Regions from separate parts of the Pseudarthrobacter sp. W1I19 genome, predicted to be linked through region 3. Evidence: riboswitches for the same ligand, from Rfam matches in the RefSeq annotation. Region 3 holds a riboswitch; each other region holds the start of a gene.
What was found. A riboswitch is a leader RNA that binds a small molecule or an ion and turns the genes downstream of it on or off. The one in region 3 is predicted to bind cyclic di-AMP.

Region 1 (4,867 bases), 140 kb from region 3:
CCTCGCGCCGCTAGCCTGTGCGGATGGACTGGAAACTGGAACTTGTGTTTGTCCCTGTATCGGACGTGGACCGTGCCAAGGATTTCTACGTCAACAAGGTGGGATTCAACCCGGACTTTGATGAGCGTCCCTCGGACGCCATCCGCTTTGTCCAACTGACCCCCCGCGGCTCGGCCTGCTCGATCTGCATCGGGGAAGGGCTCACGGACGCGCCTCCCGGCTCCGGGTCGAACCTCCAACTGGTGGTCAACGACATCCACGCAGCCCACAAGCACCTGAAGGACAACGGGGTGGACGTCAGCGACGTGGACGTGCAGGAATGGGGCCACTTCGTGTACTTTGCCGATCCCGATGGCAACAGGTGGGCGGTCCAGTACATCCCGGGCCGCGAAAGCTGACATCTACCGGCAGAATGGGACCATGACTTCCTCCACCCCTGCCGGAGCCCGGAACCTGACGTGCCGGGCCGTCCTCTTTGACATGGACGGCACCCTGGTCGATTCCACCGCCGTGGTGGAGCAGGTGTGGGGTGAATTCGCCGCACGCTACGGGCTGGACCTCGAGGAGATTCTGCGCACCTCGCACGGCGTCCAGGCACGCGATACTGTCACCCGGTTTGCTCCCGCGGGTGCAGACGTGCCGGCACTGACGGCCGAACTCGGGGCGATGGAACGCGTCCGGACCGACGGGATTGTGGCCCTGCCCGGTGCCGCCCGGTTGCTGGCAGCCCTGCCGGCGGACGCCGTCGCCCTGGTCACGTCCGCTGACCTCGTCCTGGCCGACATCCGAATGGAAGCAGCCGGCCTGCCCATGCCGGCCGTCGCAGTCACGGCTGAACTGGTGACCCGCGGCAAACCGGATCCCGAGGGATACCTGAAGGCCGCAGCCAACCTTGGCGTGGACCCGGCTGAAGCCGTGGTGTTCGAAGACGCTCCAGCGGGAATCGCCGCAGGCGTGGCCGCCGGAATCCGCACGGTGGCCGTGGGACCCAACACCGGCCCACTGCCCGCAGGCGTCCTGCACATAGCGGATTACAGCGGAGTCGCCGTCGAAGCCGGCCAGGACGGTGAAGGCCGGACCGTCATTTCTTTCCGGCTTTAAGGTCGGTTACCACCTTGGCGATACGCCGCGACCGCGTTTCGGGCGTCTTGGCCTCGGCCAGCGGCTCCACGTACCGTCGCTGGGCGCTGTAGCTCAGCGTGGCGTAGAACTGCCGGGCGGCCGGTTCCGCCGCCATCGCAGCGGCAAGGTCCTCGGGGACTTCCACGATGCGAGGTTGCGTGTCCAGCTCCAGGTCCACTTCAACTGTGTCCCCAGCCGAAACGCCAACGAATTCGCGATTGGCTGCGCTGAGCGAAATGAGGTTCTGGCCACCCATCACCGCGATGCTGCTGCGGTAGCTCCTGCCGTTGATGGTCACCACTACAGGCGGTCGTTTGCCCGCGTCCAAGGCCGCGAGGACCTCATCGGGAACTTCGATGCCGGTCTTGTTTCCGGTGCCTTGGATGGTGGTGGTGAACTTCATGGGTCACAGTATGCCGGGCCTTCTGCCACTCCAACAGATGCGGCGCGCCATGGGTCACGGTTCGCCGGGTGCTCAGGCCAGTTGTGGGCTCAGTACCAGTTGTTGGAGAGGTGGAAGTTCAGCGCGCCACACGGGGACTGGTAGCGCTCCTGGATGTAGTTCAGGCCCCAGTTGATCTGCGTGCGGTAGTTGGTCAGGTAGTCCGGACCGGCGCTGGCCATCTTTTCAGCGGGCAGGGACTGGACGATGCCGTACGCGCCGCTGCTGGCGTTGGTGGCCGTGGTGGTCCAGTCGGACTCCTTGTCCCACAGGGTTACCAAGCACTGCATCTGGTCCTGTGCCCAGCCGTAGCTGGCAAGCTGACCGGCGGCATAAGCCTGGGCGCCGGCGGGATCGTTGACCGCGACGGCGGGGGCAGGCTCAGGTGCGGGGGCAGGCTCAGGAGCCGCGGCAGGCGCGGGGGCAGGCTCGGGAGCCGGTGCCGGTTCGGCTGCGGGCACTGGTGCGGGCTCTGCGGCCGGTGCCGGTGCCGGCTCTGCCGCCTGCGGGGCCACCGCGATCTCCTCAGCAGCGGCGGCCGGTGCCGGGTTGGCCCGGATTTCGCTCTTCTCGATGCTGAGGTTGGACTGGGCCTCGGCGGCCTGCGTTTCGGTGGCGGGAACCCTGATGCTTAACTCGGTCGCCTGTCCGGCCGCTCCGACACCTACCAGGAGGGCCGCGGATGCGGCGAAGACGGCGGCGCGCTTGCCGATGAAGGGAAACTTGCCGGCTGTGCGTCCGGCGTGGGGTGCAGACCCGGATTTCGGGCGCGGTTTAACCAGGAATTTAGACATGATGAATCGCCTCTCACACCTGCGGAGTTAGCTGTCGGGTTCGGATGAGGGCATCCGGCCGCACGGAAAGTACACGTGCGTGCTTAACCCCAAGGGCAGTTATTGCCCGGGACGATGGGTCCCCCGCCTCTGCCGTTGCTCAAGCGGAATCCGGGAAGCGGCAGAGCTTGGCGTCATCCGGATATGGGCTCCCGATCAGGAACCTCACCCAATCGACGGTACAGGAGTCAGGCACTTAAGTCACATTTTGGTAACAGCGATCGCGACGACGGCGCGTCGCTTTGCTACGAAAGCTGATGAAGGGGGAGCTGCAGGGCGAACTGGGTACGTCCTGGCTGTGACGTCACCGTTACTTTGCCGCCATGGGCCTCGACGATGGATTCCACGATGGACAATCCCAGTCCGCTGGTGCCTTCAGCAGCGGAGGCGCCGGCCAGGCCGGACGCGCCCTTCCGGGCCGCGTCTGCGCGGGCGAAGCGCGAGAAGACATGGTCCACGAACTCCACAGGGATCCCGCCGCCGTCGTCCGTTACCGTTACTACCGCCGCGCCGTCAGGCGACGTGCCCACCCCGGTGACCACGGTGGTTCCCGGGGGAGTGTGCTTGCGTGCGTTGGAGAGCAGGTTCATCAGGACCTGTCGCAGCTGCGAGGCGTCGCCGTTGACCACCACGGGTTCCTCGGCGACTTCCAGCCGCCAGTTGTGGTCGGGTGCCATCACTTTTTCGTCGCTGACGCCGTCAATCACCAGGTGCGTCAGATCCACCTCGCTGAGCTTGAGCGGCTGGCCCTCATCGAGCCGGGCCAGCAGCAGCAGGTCTTCCACCAGGGCGGTCATCCGCTCAGACTGGCTCTGCACGCGTGCCAGCGACTTTTCGCCGTCGGGGGTGAACTTCTCCGTCATCCGCATCAGCTCTGTGTAGCCGCGGATGGCCGTGAGGGGAGTGCGCAGCTCGTGCGAGGCATCGGCCACAAACTGCCGCACCTTGGTTTCGCTCTTCTGCCGTGCCTGCAGCGCATTGGCCACGTTGTCCAGCAGGAGGTTAAGCGCGTGGCCCACGCTGCCCACTTCCGTTCCCGGATTGGAGTTCGACGGCGGCACGCGCACCGCGAGTGCCACCTCGCCGGCGTCCAGCGGCAGCTGCGAAACGCGCGTGGCCACCTCTGACAGCTGCTCGAGGGGCTTCATGGAACGGCGGATCAGCACCGTTCCCGCCAACCCGATGAGCAGCAGGCCGGCCAGGGATACGAACACAAAGGTCCAGACGAGGGAAGCGAGCGTACTTTCCTTGGCGGCGAGGGGGAGTCCGGTCACCAACACGTCGCCGTAGTTCGTTTTCACGGCTGTCAACCGGTAGTCGCCGTTGGAGAGGGTGCGGTCCACTGGCTGTGCATCTGTGGCCAAAGCCACCAGGGCCTGCTTGTCCTCGGCGGACAGCGGCGAGCGGGAGGTGTCAGAGGCCAGGAACCCGGCGCTGTTGACTTGTCCGTTGAGGATGCGGGCGTTCAGGGTGCCCACGCTCTGGCCGCGGGCGTCCAGTGGATCCCGGCCGTTGAAGCCGCCCATGGGAGGACGGCCCGGATTGTTGGACCGCTCCGCCGCTTGGCTGAGCTGGTCATCGAGCTGGCGGGTGAGGAACGCGTCCATGGATGCGTAGCTGACCACACCCACTGCGCCGCAGATGGCGATCAGCAGTGTCATGGCAAGGAGGATGAGGCGGGTGCGCAGGTGCCAGGTGTTCGGCTTCAGCCAGCTCCGGCGCTGGGACGCAGCCTGTTGCGAGGCCACGGCGCGCCTACTCCGCTGGCTTGATGACGTAGCCGGCACCGCGCACAGTGTGAATCATAGGAGGATGCGCTGCATCCACCTTCTTGCGGAGGTAGGAGATGTAGAGCTCCACGATGTTGGCCTGGCCGCCAAAGTCGTAGTCCCAGACCCGGTCCAGGATCTGCGCCTTGCTGATGACCCGCTTGGGGTTTTCCATCAGGTAACGGAGCAATTCGAATTGGGTGGCCGTGAGCTGGAGTTCCCCGCCGGCCCGGGTCACCTCCCGGGTGTCGACGTTCAGGACGAGGTCGCCCACCACCAGCTCAGCCGTATCCATTGCGGCCACCCCGGAACGCTGGACCAGGCGGTGCAGCCGCAGGAGGACTTCCTCCATGCTGAACGGCTTGGTGACGTAATCGTCGCCGCCGGCGGCCAGGCCCACGATCCGGTCCTGCACTGCGTCCTTGGCCGTCAGGAACAGCGCCGGGACCTCGGGTGCGAAGGCACGGATCCTTCCCAGCAGCTCAACGCCGTCGAACCCTGGCAGCATAACGTCCAGGACAAGGACATCCGGGCGGAAGTCACGGGCCAGCTTCACGGCTTCCGGCCCCTCCGCTGCCACAGCAACGGACCAGCCGGCCATGCGCAGGCCCATGCTCATGAGTTCTGAGAGGCTGGGCTCGTCGTCCACCACCAGCGCGCGGATGGGGGATCCGTCGGGGTGGGAGAGCTGGGGGAGATGG
Region 2 (4,867 bases), 1.7 Mb from region 3:
AGGCCTCACTGCTGGCCCAATGGATGCTGGTGGGCTTCGTCCATGGCGTGATGAATACAGACAATATGACCATTTCCGGGGAAACCATCGACTACGGGCCGTGCGCGTTTATGGATGCCTTCAATCCGGCCGCGGTCTACAGTTCCATTGACGTTGGCGGCCGTTACGCCTACGCCAACCAGCCGGTCATGGCTGAATGGAACCTCGCCCGCCTCGCCGAGGCAATGCTGCCGCTCATCAATGAAGACCAGGAACAGGCCGTAGCCCCCGCAGTGGAGGCACTGGGCCGGTTCCGCCGCCAGTACAGCGACTCCTGGTTCGCGGGTATGAAAATAAAGCTGGGAATTGAGGAAAGCGCTGCGGGGAGCCCTAAGGCGGAAGAAGCCTCGGAACTGGTGGACGGGGTGATCGCCATCCTGAAGGACGGGCCGGTGGACTACACACGGTTCTTCCGGAACCTCGGGCACGCGGCCCGGGGAAACTCCCGGCCCGCCCGAAGCATGGTCCTGGACCTCGCGGCTTTCGATGCCTGGGCAGAACGGTGGCTGGCCCTGCAGCCCGACGCCGAACTTATGGACCGGGTCAATCCTGCCTACATTCCGCGCAACCACCTTGTCGAGGAAGCGCTCGCCGCCGCAACGGACGGCGATGTTGGTCCCTTCAACCGGCTCGTGGAAGTGGTCCGTGACCCGTACCGGGAACGGGCGGGACTGGAGCGCTACGCCGAAGGAGCGCCGGAGGACTTCGGCAGCTACCAGACGTTCTGCGGCACCTGAGAACGGCGGGAACCGGCAAAAACGAAACAGGGGCGGCAGGCGGGAAACCCCGCCTGCCGCCCCTGTCCGGGTGGTGTTGCTTAGGCTACGCGGACGAAGGAAGCGCCCGGGAGCCAGCTGATGGAGTGGACCTCGGTCTTGAAACCGTCCACGCCGCCGCTCACGACCTGGCCGTTGCCGGCATACACGCCGACGTGGCCGGCGGTGATCACCAGGTCACCGGCAGCGGGGGTACCCACCACGGAACCGTACTGGTAGAACTGGCCGGGGGCCAGGTCGCCAACAGACTTGCCCACGCTGCGCAGGGCCTTCTCCACCATGGCGGTGCAGTCCTGCTGGACGCCAACCTGGCCGTAGGCCGATGCCAGGATCGAAGCGCCGGCGCCCGAACCCGTGGCAGCCGGAGCTGACGCGTAGGAAACGTTCACCCCGGTGTTGGCCGGAGCCGCGGCAACAGCTGTCTGGGCGGGAGCAGGAGCAGCGGCCGCCTGGACGGGGGCCGGAGCAGCTGCAACATAGCCGGCGCCCGGAATCTGGATCTGGTCGCCGGGGTAGATGATCGTGGAGATGGCCAGGCCGTTGGCGGCCAGGACATCGTTAAGGCTGACGCCGTAGGCAGCGGAGATGCCGCCCAGGGTGTCGCCGGCAACCACGGTGTGCACGTTGGCGGCAGCTGCTGCAGGTGCAGCCACGGCAGCGGCGGGTGCCACAGACGCCTGGGTGTTAGTGGTCCCGGTGGTGTCCGGTCCGGTTACGCCTGCGTGGGCTGGGGCCCCCACACCGAAGGCAATGCCGGAAGCTGCTGCTACGGCCAGAGCCGGGCGGCCAAGCGACTTGGCTGATACAGCCAAGCCCTGGAGCGCGATTGAGCGAGCCGGAGTCGCGCGGTGACGGGCGGTGCTGGAATTTTTTGACACGTTTGATCGCCTCTCCCATGCCTGCGGGGTGAGCTGTCGGGTTCGGGTTGGAGATACCCGGCCGGTAGCGGCTCCGGACGGAACGGAAAGGCGCTATCGACTTAACCCCAAGGCCTCGCATGAGGCCGCGGAAAGGTGGTTCCCCCGTCCCTGCCAGCTGGAAACGATTGAATCCCGGATCAGCGGCAGGGCTCGGCATGCTGAGGGGAATGTCCCGTCTGGGAGGGACACCTGAAGACCATAACCTGCCAGCCTGCCGATTGTCACATTTGGATAACATACGAGCGGCTTCTCTCGTATTCCGCAAATGACTGGATGTTCTATGCATAACGGGCTGACCACGGAAGATAGGCGCGCCGACGTGTGCCTCGTGGGCTTCGTCACAAAGTAATAAAAGGGGGTGCAGGCGCCAGTGAAAATCTTTGCTCATGGCTGGCAAGTGGGGCAGGATATTGCGCACCCGGAGGAGGTCCCTTTGACGCAACTTGGCAAGTATGAGATAGGTAAAACGAAGCCCAGGCCACCGCTGCCTGGAACGACACGCTTGGGTGGTTCGGCCAGCATCTCTGAGCTTCCGCCCACCTCCTGGCTTTTCACCCCGCCTCCGGGCAAGGGTGGCATCTCCGCTGCATAACGATGTCAGCACGCCAGCCTTCAACTGCAGGTTGAAGGCGTATGCTTCCGAACTATGTCTCGGTTCGTTATCAAAGCCCGCCTGCCCCTGCCTGCGGCGCTGCTGGCTCTTGCCCTGACGGGTACTGTTTGGCTCGGCCCGGCCGGCGCTGCGGACCAGGATCCTTCGGGTGATTACCCCTCGTGGGAGGATGTCCAGCAGGCAAAGCTGACGGAGTCCGGCACCGCAGAGGAAATCGACAGGATAAATGGCCTGCTGGGTGGCCTGCAGGCCCAGTCCGAGTCTCTGGGTGCAGTGGCCGTCCAGTCAGCGGCCGAGTATGCCGTCACAGACTCAGCGCTTCAGGCGGCCAGCGCAAAAGTGGGGGCCCTCACGGCCCAGGTTTCGCAGTCGAACGCGGAGCTGTCCCGGCACCGGAAGGAACTGGGTGCCCTCGCCGCCCAGTCCTATAAGACCGGCGGCACCACCATGGGATTCTTCGTTGCCCTGGATGCGATCCAGACCAACAGTGTCCAGGGGCTCAATGTGGTGCAGATCGTGGGTGACAAAACGGCAGGGTTGGTGGCCAGGGCCGCGTCGGCCGGACGGATCGCCTCCTCGCTGGCTGCCCAGGAAAGTGCCGCCAAAGCCGAACGTGAGCGGTTGTCCCTTGAAGCCAAAGCGAAACTGGATGCCGCCCGGTCCGCGCAGGATGCGATGGCACGGCAGGTAGCGGAAAGCCAGCAGCGCAGCGAGGAGCTGACGGCGCAGCTGGCTTCTCTCAAGGGCACGACGGCGGCAGTTGAGGGCGCGTACCGGCAGGGCCAGGCGGCGCAGGCCGCCTATGAGGCAGCGCAGGCCGCGAAGCGCGCTGCAGCTGCTGAGCAGACCCGTCAGCAGGCAGAAGCTGCAGCCAGGGCGGCCGCCGCGGCTGCAGTCCGCCCGCAGGCTCCGGCCGCCCCTGCACCGGCCAATCCAGCACCCGCGAACCCCGCACCTGCCAATCCAGCACCCGCGAACCCCGCACCCGCCAACCCGGCGCCGGCGAATCCTGCCCCCGCACCCGCGCTGCCGGTGGCACCCGTCCCGCCGCCCGTCGTCGTGCCGTCCGTTCCAGGCGGTGCCGTCAACGACCCGGCAGGGGCCAAGAGCTACGCCTCGGGGCGGCTGGGTGCATACGGCTGGGGCCAGGACCAGTTCCTGTGCCTCGCCCAGCTCTGGACCAAGGAATCGAACTGGCTGACAACGGCCACCAACCCCTACTCCGGCGCCTATGGAATAGCCCAGGCGCTGCCACCCGGCAAATACTCCAGCGCCGGCAGCGACTGGCTCACCAGTTACCGCACCCAGGTCGATTGGGGCCTGGGCTACATCCGCGGCCGGTACGGCTCGCCGTGCGGGGCCTGGAACCACTCGGTTGCCAACAACTGGTACTGACCGGCGCGCTAGGCTTTTCGCATGCCCGATTTCGAACGGTTCCGGATCCTGCTCGAGGAGGAGCGGGCCCGGAAGCTGGCCTTGCTACCGGCCCTCCGTGCGGACATCACCGCTGCGAACTCCGCCCGCCAGGATTCCAACGTAGACGACGAACATGATCCTGAAGGCTCCACCATTGCTTTCGAACTGTCCCAGGCGTCGGCACTGCTGAAGCAAAGCAGTGCCGGCCTGGAGCAGGTCGACGCCGCCTTGGCCAGGATCGCCGACGGCACCTACGGGTCCTGCGCCGTCTGCGGCGAAACCATCGCCGAAGGAAGGCTGGAGGCGCGCCCCTGGACGCCGTTCTGCATCAGGCACGCGTCGGCAGGCCGCACCCGATGAGTGCGGGGGATCTGGTGGCTGCTGCTGCCGGGTTTGTTGACCGCACCCTGCAGAATGAGGGTGCCTGGTACCGGGCGGACGACGTCGAGGGCAGGCTGGGCGGGGAGCTCACCTCCTACGGGTCCTCGGTGGGCGCCGTCCGCGGAACCGTCCGCGATATGCTGCGGAAGTACAAGGACCTCGATCACGACGCCGTGGTGCAGTTGGCGTCCGCGCTCTGGGGACAACCGCGGCCCGGTGCGCGCGCCGTCTACGAGCGCCGGCTCGCCGCCGTCGTGCTGCTGCAAACCAAAGCTGCGCTGCTGCGCCATTCAGACTTGACCCGGATCGAGGGCTTCCTGAGGTCTGCCGGAACCGGGGAACTGGTTGACCCGCTGCTGGCGGACGTGCTGGCCCCTTTCCTGGCCCGGCTCCATGGCCGGGACCGCCAACGGGCCGCCGTTGTCCTTGCCCGGTGGCGGACTGACCCGGATCCGCAGTTACGCCACGCGGCCGCTTTCCTCGAGCAACCGTCCGCACCCCAAGCCCCACCACAAGGAGACACCCGTGAACCATCGTTTTGACCTGGAACGCTTTGTTGCCGCACAGAACAGCGGCGGAACCTACGACCAGGCGCTGGCCGAGCTGCAGGTGGGCAACAAGTCCGGACACTGGATGTGGTTCGTTTTTCCCCAGCTGGCGGGGCTGGGGTACAGCGAGACATCCCGCCGCTACGCCATCAACTCCCTCGAGGAAGCCCGGGA
Region 3 (4,867 bases):
CGGGCCGGAACCAACGTTTGCGCTGAAAACAACGGTCTGGTTGCCGTTGTAGCCGCCGTGTACCGCCTGGCCGTTTCCGGCGTAGACAGCGATGTGGGCCATGCCGGCGCCGCCATCGGCGTAGTAGATCAGGTCGCCCGGCTGAGCTTCAGCGGCGCTCACGGTGCGCCCCAGGGAGAGGTAACCCGCGGGCCAGTCGTGGAAGTTGATTCCGACGGCGGCCAGGGAGTTGGTGACCAGCATGGTGCAGTCCTGCATCACACCAAGCTGGGCGTAGGCGGCGGAAAGGATGGCTGCACCCTTGCCGCTTGCCGAAGCCTGGGCTGCGGGAGCCGCGGCAGGAGCCGAGGCGGTCACCTTGGCGGCAAGAGCCGGCTTGGCGGCCGGGGCCGCCGGGGCGGCTGCTTCCTGGACCTCAACCTCAGGTTCCGGAGCTTCCACCACAGGAGCCGGAGTGGTGGTCACCGCGGGCTTCTCGAAGGAAATGGCGATGGTGGACTCAGCCGAAATCGGAGCCTCAACCGTTGATTCAACTTCCAGGTTGGAAGCCGGAGCGGAGTCACGCTGGACGTTGGCGTCTGCAGCGTTGGCTGCCAGGCCGCTGGTCAGGACCAGTCCGGAAGCAGCAGCGATCACTGCAGCCTGGCGGCCGACGCCGCCTGCGTTGTCGCCGACAGCCTTGGCAATGATGGCGAGCGAATTGGTTTTGGTGACCTCGGCGCGATGCCGTGCGGTTGCACGAGTAGTCATCAGTTCTCTCTTTCGTATTCCCCCGTCGCCTTGTAGGCAGACAGGGGGTTTGGACGTGCCGGCATCTTGGGGGTACGCCGGCACGCCCCGAACGGGGATGTGTGATTTAGCGAAAAGCTTGGGGGCAAAGAAAAAGCCCTTGGACCCGGAGGTCGAAGAACTAGTTCATTGTGAAGAACGCGGAGGAGCCGGTGGCGGCTACCGCGTGCAGCAGCGTTCCCTGGGAGGGGTTCAGTGCGCTGATCATCATGCCGTTGCCAACGTAGATGCCAACGTGGGCGCCGCCGTTCTGCATAACGAGGTCACCGGGCTGCGGAGTGGAAGTCGGCTTCATGGCAGTCCACGCGTTGATGCGGGGGATGCTGATGCCGGCCTGGGCATAAACCCACTGCGTGAAGCCCGAGCAGTCCCAGCCCGTGACGGGGCTGGTGCCGCCCCATACGTACGAGTGGCCGATTCCGGTGTAGGCGATTGCAGCGATGCCCGAGGTGGAAGCAGAAGAGACAGTCTCGGCCAGCTTCTCAGTAGCGGAGGCAGCAGTACCGGTGGCAGCGTTTCCATTGGCGGAGGCGGTGGACTGGGTGCGTACGGTCTGCACCTTGGGAGCGGCTGTGGTCTTGACCACCGGGCGCTCGAAGGAAACGGTGGCCGTGGGGGCCGCAGTAACTGCAAGCGCGCTCTGGGCTGACCCGGACTCGGTGGAGGCGGAAACACCAGCGGTGTTGTCCGCGGCAGTGGCCGGCAGGCCCATGCTCAGGATCAGGCCGGAGGCAGCTGCGATGACTGCAGCCTGGCGACCAACTGTCCCGGCATTGGCACTAACGGCCTTGGACACAGTGTCCAGGGGGTTGGTACGAACCGTTTGCGCACGGTGGCGCGCAGAATTATGGCGTGAAGACACGAAGGTAGCCTCTCCCAATGCCTGCGAGGTGAGCTGTCGGATTCGGATGGGAGTCACCCGGCCGCGCTGCTTCCAAGGAAGCTTTGCGACTTAACCCCAAGGTCTTTCCATGGAAAGGCCAAAATTGGTTCCCCCGCCCCTGCCAGACGATGTCATGCGAACGGACCTTGAGCGGTGGCAGAGCTAGGCAATCCGCACAAGAGCGTCAACTTCGGAAAAGTTGACGCGAGTTAGACGGTACAGCAGTTTTGACTGAATGTCACATTCAGGTCACGGCAAGTCAAGACCATCTGATAGTTCACCGTCACTTGACTAGAGCCAGCCAGTGGGATCAACCACTTCGCCATTGACCTGGACTTCGAAGTGAAGGTGGCAGCCTGTGGAGGCTCCCGTAGTGCCGCTGAGCGCGATGGCTTCCCCGCGCGATACGGTCTGCCCTTCCTTCACGCTGAAGGACGACAGGTGGTTGTAGGTGGTTTCCAGGCCGTTGCCATGGTCGATCACAACGCGGTTCCCGCCACCGAACTGGTGCCAGCCCACAAAGGTCACGGTTCCGGTGGCGGCGGCCATGACGGAGGTGCCGCATTGCGCCACATAGTCCTGTCCGCGGTGGAAGTCGCCGTTGCCGCCGGTGATGGGGCTCACGCGGTAGCCAAAGGGCGAGGCGGTGGTCATCACGGCGAGCGGAGCGCCGAGGCTGCCGGTCGAGGCTGCGCGGCTGATGGCGCCCGCCGACTGGGCACTGAGCAGCTGCTTCAGCTTGCCGTCCGGATCAGCCTGGGTAACCACGGCGGAGCGGCTGAAGTCGATCTGGGCGCCCGCTTCCGCTGAGATTTGCGGCTGGGGCGCCACGGCAGAGGCGGCAACAGGCGTGGCGCCCGAAGCATCGTTGGCCATAACGGGACTGGTGGCCGGAACCGTGACAGTGAGGACCAGGCCGGTGGCGGCAAGGGCAACGCCGGCCTTTTGGCCGATCCCGCTGGCGGACGCGAACTCGGTGATCTGGCGGAGGGGACCCCGACGGCGGCGCGCATCACGGTGGAGATCGCGGGGGCGCTCCGAGGTGATGACTTCGACAACACGCGGTGTCGAAGCAGGGCCCGCCGCGCGGCGGCGTCCCCTGGAATTCTGCATGGTCAAGAAGGGTTCCTCTCTGGAAAGCCTGCGAAGTTAGCTGTCGGATTCGGGTCAGAGAGTTCAAAGACCCGGTCCGCCGTAAGCAAGCTTCGGCACAGAGATATCCCGGTAGGGATCCTTCACTGGAAGAGGCTTGCTGCTGACGGACTTCACCCCAAGGCAGTCCCCCGCTGCCGCTTGTGGTTCCCCCGCCTCTGCCAGTTACGACTCGTGCTCCTGATCCGCTGGCAGAGCTCGGCTCCAGATCAGGTAACGCTTTAATATCAACGTTTGGTTCAACTATAGGGGCTTAAGGCCCTTAGTAACAATTCCGTTATCTTTGGGTATATGCCCTGTGATGGGGTAGTCAGCCCCTAAGCTGCAGGCTGGCGGATGGCGACAAACACGTGCGCGGCCACCTCGGGCGGCAGTTCCAGCGCCCCTTCAATGCCCGGAACCCGTACCGAAATGTAATCGCCCACCCGCTCCAGAGTCACGGTGGCGCCCGGACGGATACCGCCTTCATCGAGCTGGGACAGCAGTTCCGGTTCCACCTGGATGGGCTCTGCAAGCCGGCTCACGGTCACCTCTGATGCCGGACCATAGGACTTCATCGCATCCAGGAGGCTGATGGCGCCGTCGGCAAAACCCAGGGACGGCGCGCCACCCAGGGCTGCCAGGCCGGGAATCGGATTTCCGTAGGGTGATTCGGTGGGGTGGTTGAGCAGCTCATAGATGCGCCGCTCCACCCGTTCGCTCATCACATGCTCCCAGCGGCAGGCTTCGTCATGGACGTAGGCCCAGTCCAGGCCGATCACATCGGCGAGCAGGCGCTCGGCGAGGCGGTGCTTGCGCATAACCTCCGTTGCACGCTTGCGGCCCGTTTCAGTGAGTTCCAGATGCCGGTCTCCAGAGACAATCACCAGCCCGTCCCGCTCCATCCTGCCGATGGTCTGGGAGACGGTGGGCCCGGAGTGGCGGAGCCGTTCGGCGATGCGCGCACGAAGAGCAACGATGTTCTCTTCCTCAAGCTCCAATATGGTCCGAAGGTACATCTCCGTAGTGTCGATCAGATCCGTCATCCAGCTCAGCTCCTCGAGCGCAGTACCTTGCGTTGTCCCACCGTATCGCCTTACACCGCGACGTAGTCCGTGGAAAAGCTTAGCCTATTTTGACTTTGTCCGAATAGTTCGCGTGTGTGCTACGCGGGCGTCTCATTGACTGGACTATGACGGTACGGGTTCCCGCGGAATCAGCGCTTCAGGCAGAATGAGGAAGGCCCTGGTTGCAGTCACTGCAGACTGCCGGCCGCCAACACCCGTCCGGACCACAGTTACGTCCATGCCGAAATTGGAGCACCCGTGAGCGAAACCAGCATCACTATTCCCGCCGACCTCCTGCCCAAGGACGGACGGTTCGGCGCCGGGCCTTCCAAGGTCCGGCAGGAGCAGATTGATGCCCTGTCAGCCGCGTCAAAGGACATCCTCGGCACCTCTCACCGCCAGGCCCCGGTCAAGAACCTCGTGGGCTCCGTCCGCGAGGGGCTGAGCCAGTTCTTCCGGGCGCCCGAAGGGTACGAGGTGGTTCTCGGCGTGGGCGGCTCCACGGCATTCTGGGACATCGCCAGCTTCGGCCTGGTCGAGAAGAAGGCGCAGCATCTTTCCTTTGGTGAGTTCGGCTCCAAGTTTGCCGCGGCCACCAACAAGGCACCCTTCCTTGATGCGTCCTCCATCATCAAGTCCGAGCCCGGCACCCGCCCCTCCGCCCAGGCCGAAGCCGGCGTGGACGTTTACGCCTGGCCGCAGAACGAGACCAGCACCGGCGTCTCTGCACCCGTGCAGCGCGTCTCCGGCGCGGACAAGGGCTCGCTGGTCCTGGTGGACGCCACCTCTGCCGCCGGCGGCCTGGACGTCGATGTGGCACAGAGTGACGTTTACTACTTTGCCCCGCAAAAGAACTTTGCCTCCGATGGCGGGCTGTGGCTTGGCTTGTTCTCCCCTGCCGCCCTGGAACGTGCCGCCCGGATCAAGGCCGGCGACCGCTGGATCCCCGACTTCCTGGACCTCCAGACCGCCATTGACAACTCCCGCCTGAACCAGA

Region 1: it holds a riboswitch for cyclic di-AMP, as region 3 does, so the genes downstream of both, QF038_RS17095 (hypothetical protein) here and QF038_RS16500 (M23 family metallopeptidase) in region 3, are expected to answer to the same signal.
Region 2: it holds a riboswitch for cyclic di-AMP, as region 3 does, so the genes downstream of both, QF038_RS08560 (LysM peptidoglycan-binding domain-containing protein) here and QF038_RS16500 (M23 family metallopeptidase) in region 3, are expected to answer to the same signal.

Annotation. Positions count from the first base shown of each region.
Region 1 covers NZ_JAUSZR010000001.1:3,716,173-3,721,039, reverse strand. The annotation lists gene QF038_RS17110 (glyoxalase superfamily protein) at 24-398, shown strand; gene QF038_RS17105 (HAD-IA family hydrolase) at 421-1,101, shown strand; gene QF038_RS17100 (YdeI/OmpD-associated family protein) at 1,082-1,525, opposite strand; gene QF038_RS17095 (hypothetical protein) at 1,615-2,358, opposite strand; cyclic di-AMP (ydaO/yuaA leader) riboswitch at 2,364-2,524, opposite strand; gene QF038_RS17090 (HAMP domain-containing sensor histidine kinase) at 2,643-4,145, opposite strand; gene QF038_RS17085 (response regulator transcription factor) at 4,153-4,867, opposite strand, start outside.
Region 2 covers NZ_JAUSZR010000001.1:1,826,245-1,831,111, forward strand. The annotation lists gene QF038_RS08555 (YdiU family protein) at 1-776, shown strand, start outside; gene QF038_RS08560 (LysM peptidoglycan-binding domain-containing protein) at 857-1,693, opposite strand; cyclic di-AMP (ydaO/yuaA leader) riboswitch at 1,697-1,901, opposite strand; gene QF038_RS08565 (lytic transglycosylase domain-containing protein) at 2,382-3,743, shown strand; gene QF038_RS08570 (TraR/DksA C4-type zinc finger protein) at 3,765-4,124, shown strand; gene QF038_RS08575 (DNA alkylation repair protein) at 4,121-4,687, shown strand; gene QF038_RS08580 (DUF1810 domain-containing protein) at 4,671-4,867, shown strand, end outside.
Region 3 covers NZ_JAUSZR010000001.1:3,573,718-3,578,584, forward strand. The annotation lists gene QF038_RS16490 (NlpC/P60 family protein) at 1-750, opposite strand, end outside; gene QF038_RS16495 (C40 family peptidase) at 911-1,585, opposite strand; cyclic di-AMP (ydaO/yuaA leader) riboswitch at 1,656-1,816, opposite strand; gene QF038_RS16500 (M23 family metallopeptidase) at 1,964-2,785, opposite strand; cyclic di-AMP (ydaO/yuaA leader) riboswitch at 2,796-3,038, opposite strand; gene QF038_RS16505 (metal-dependent transcriptional regulator) at 3,142-3,849, opposite strand; gene serC (phosphoserine transaminase) at 4,129-4,867, shown strand, end outside.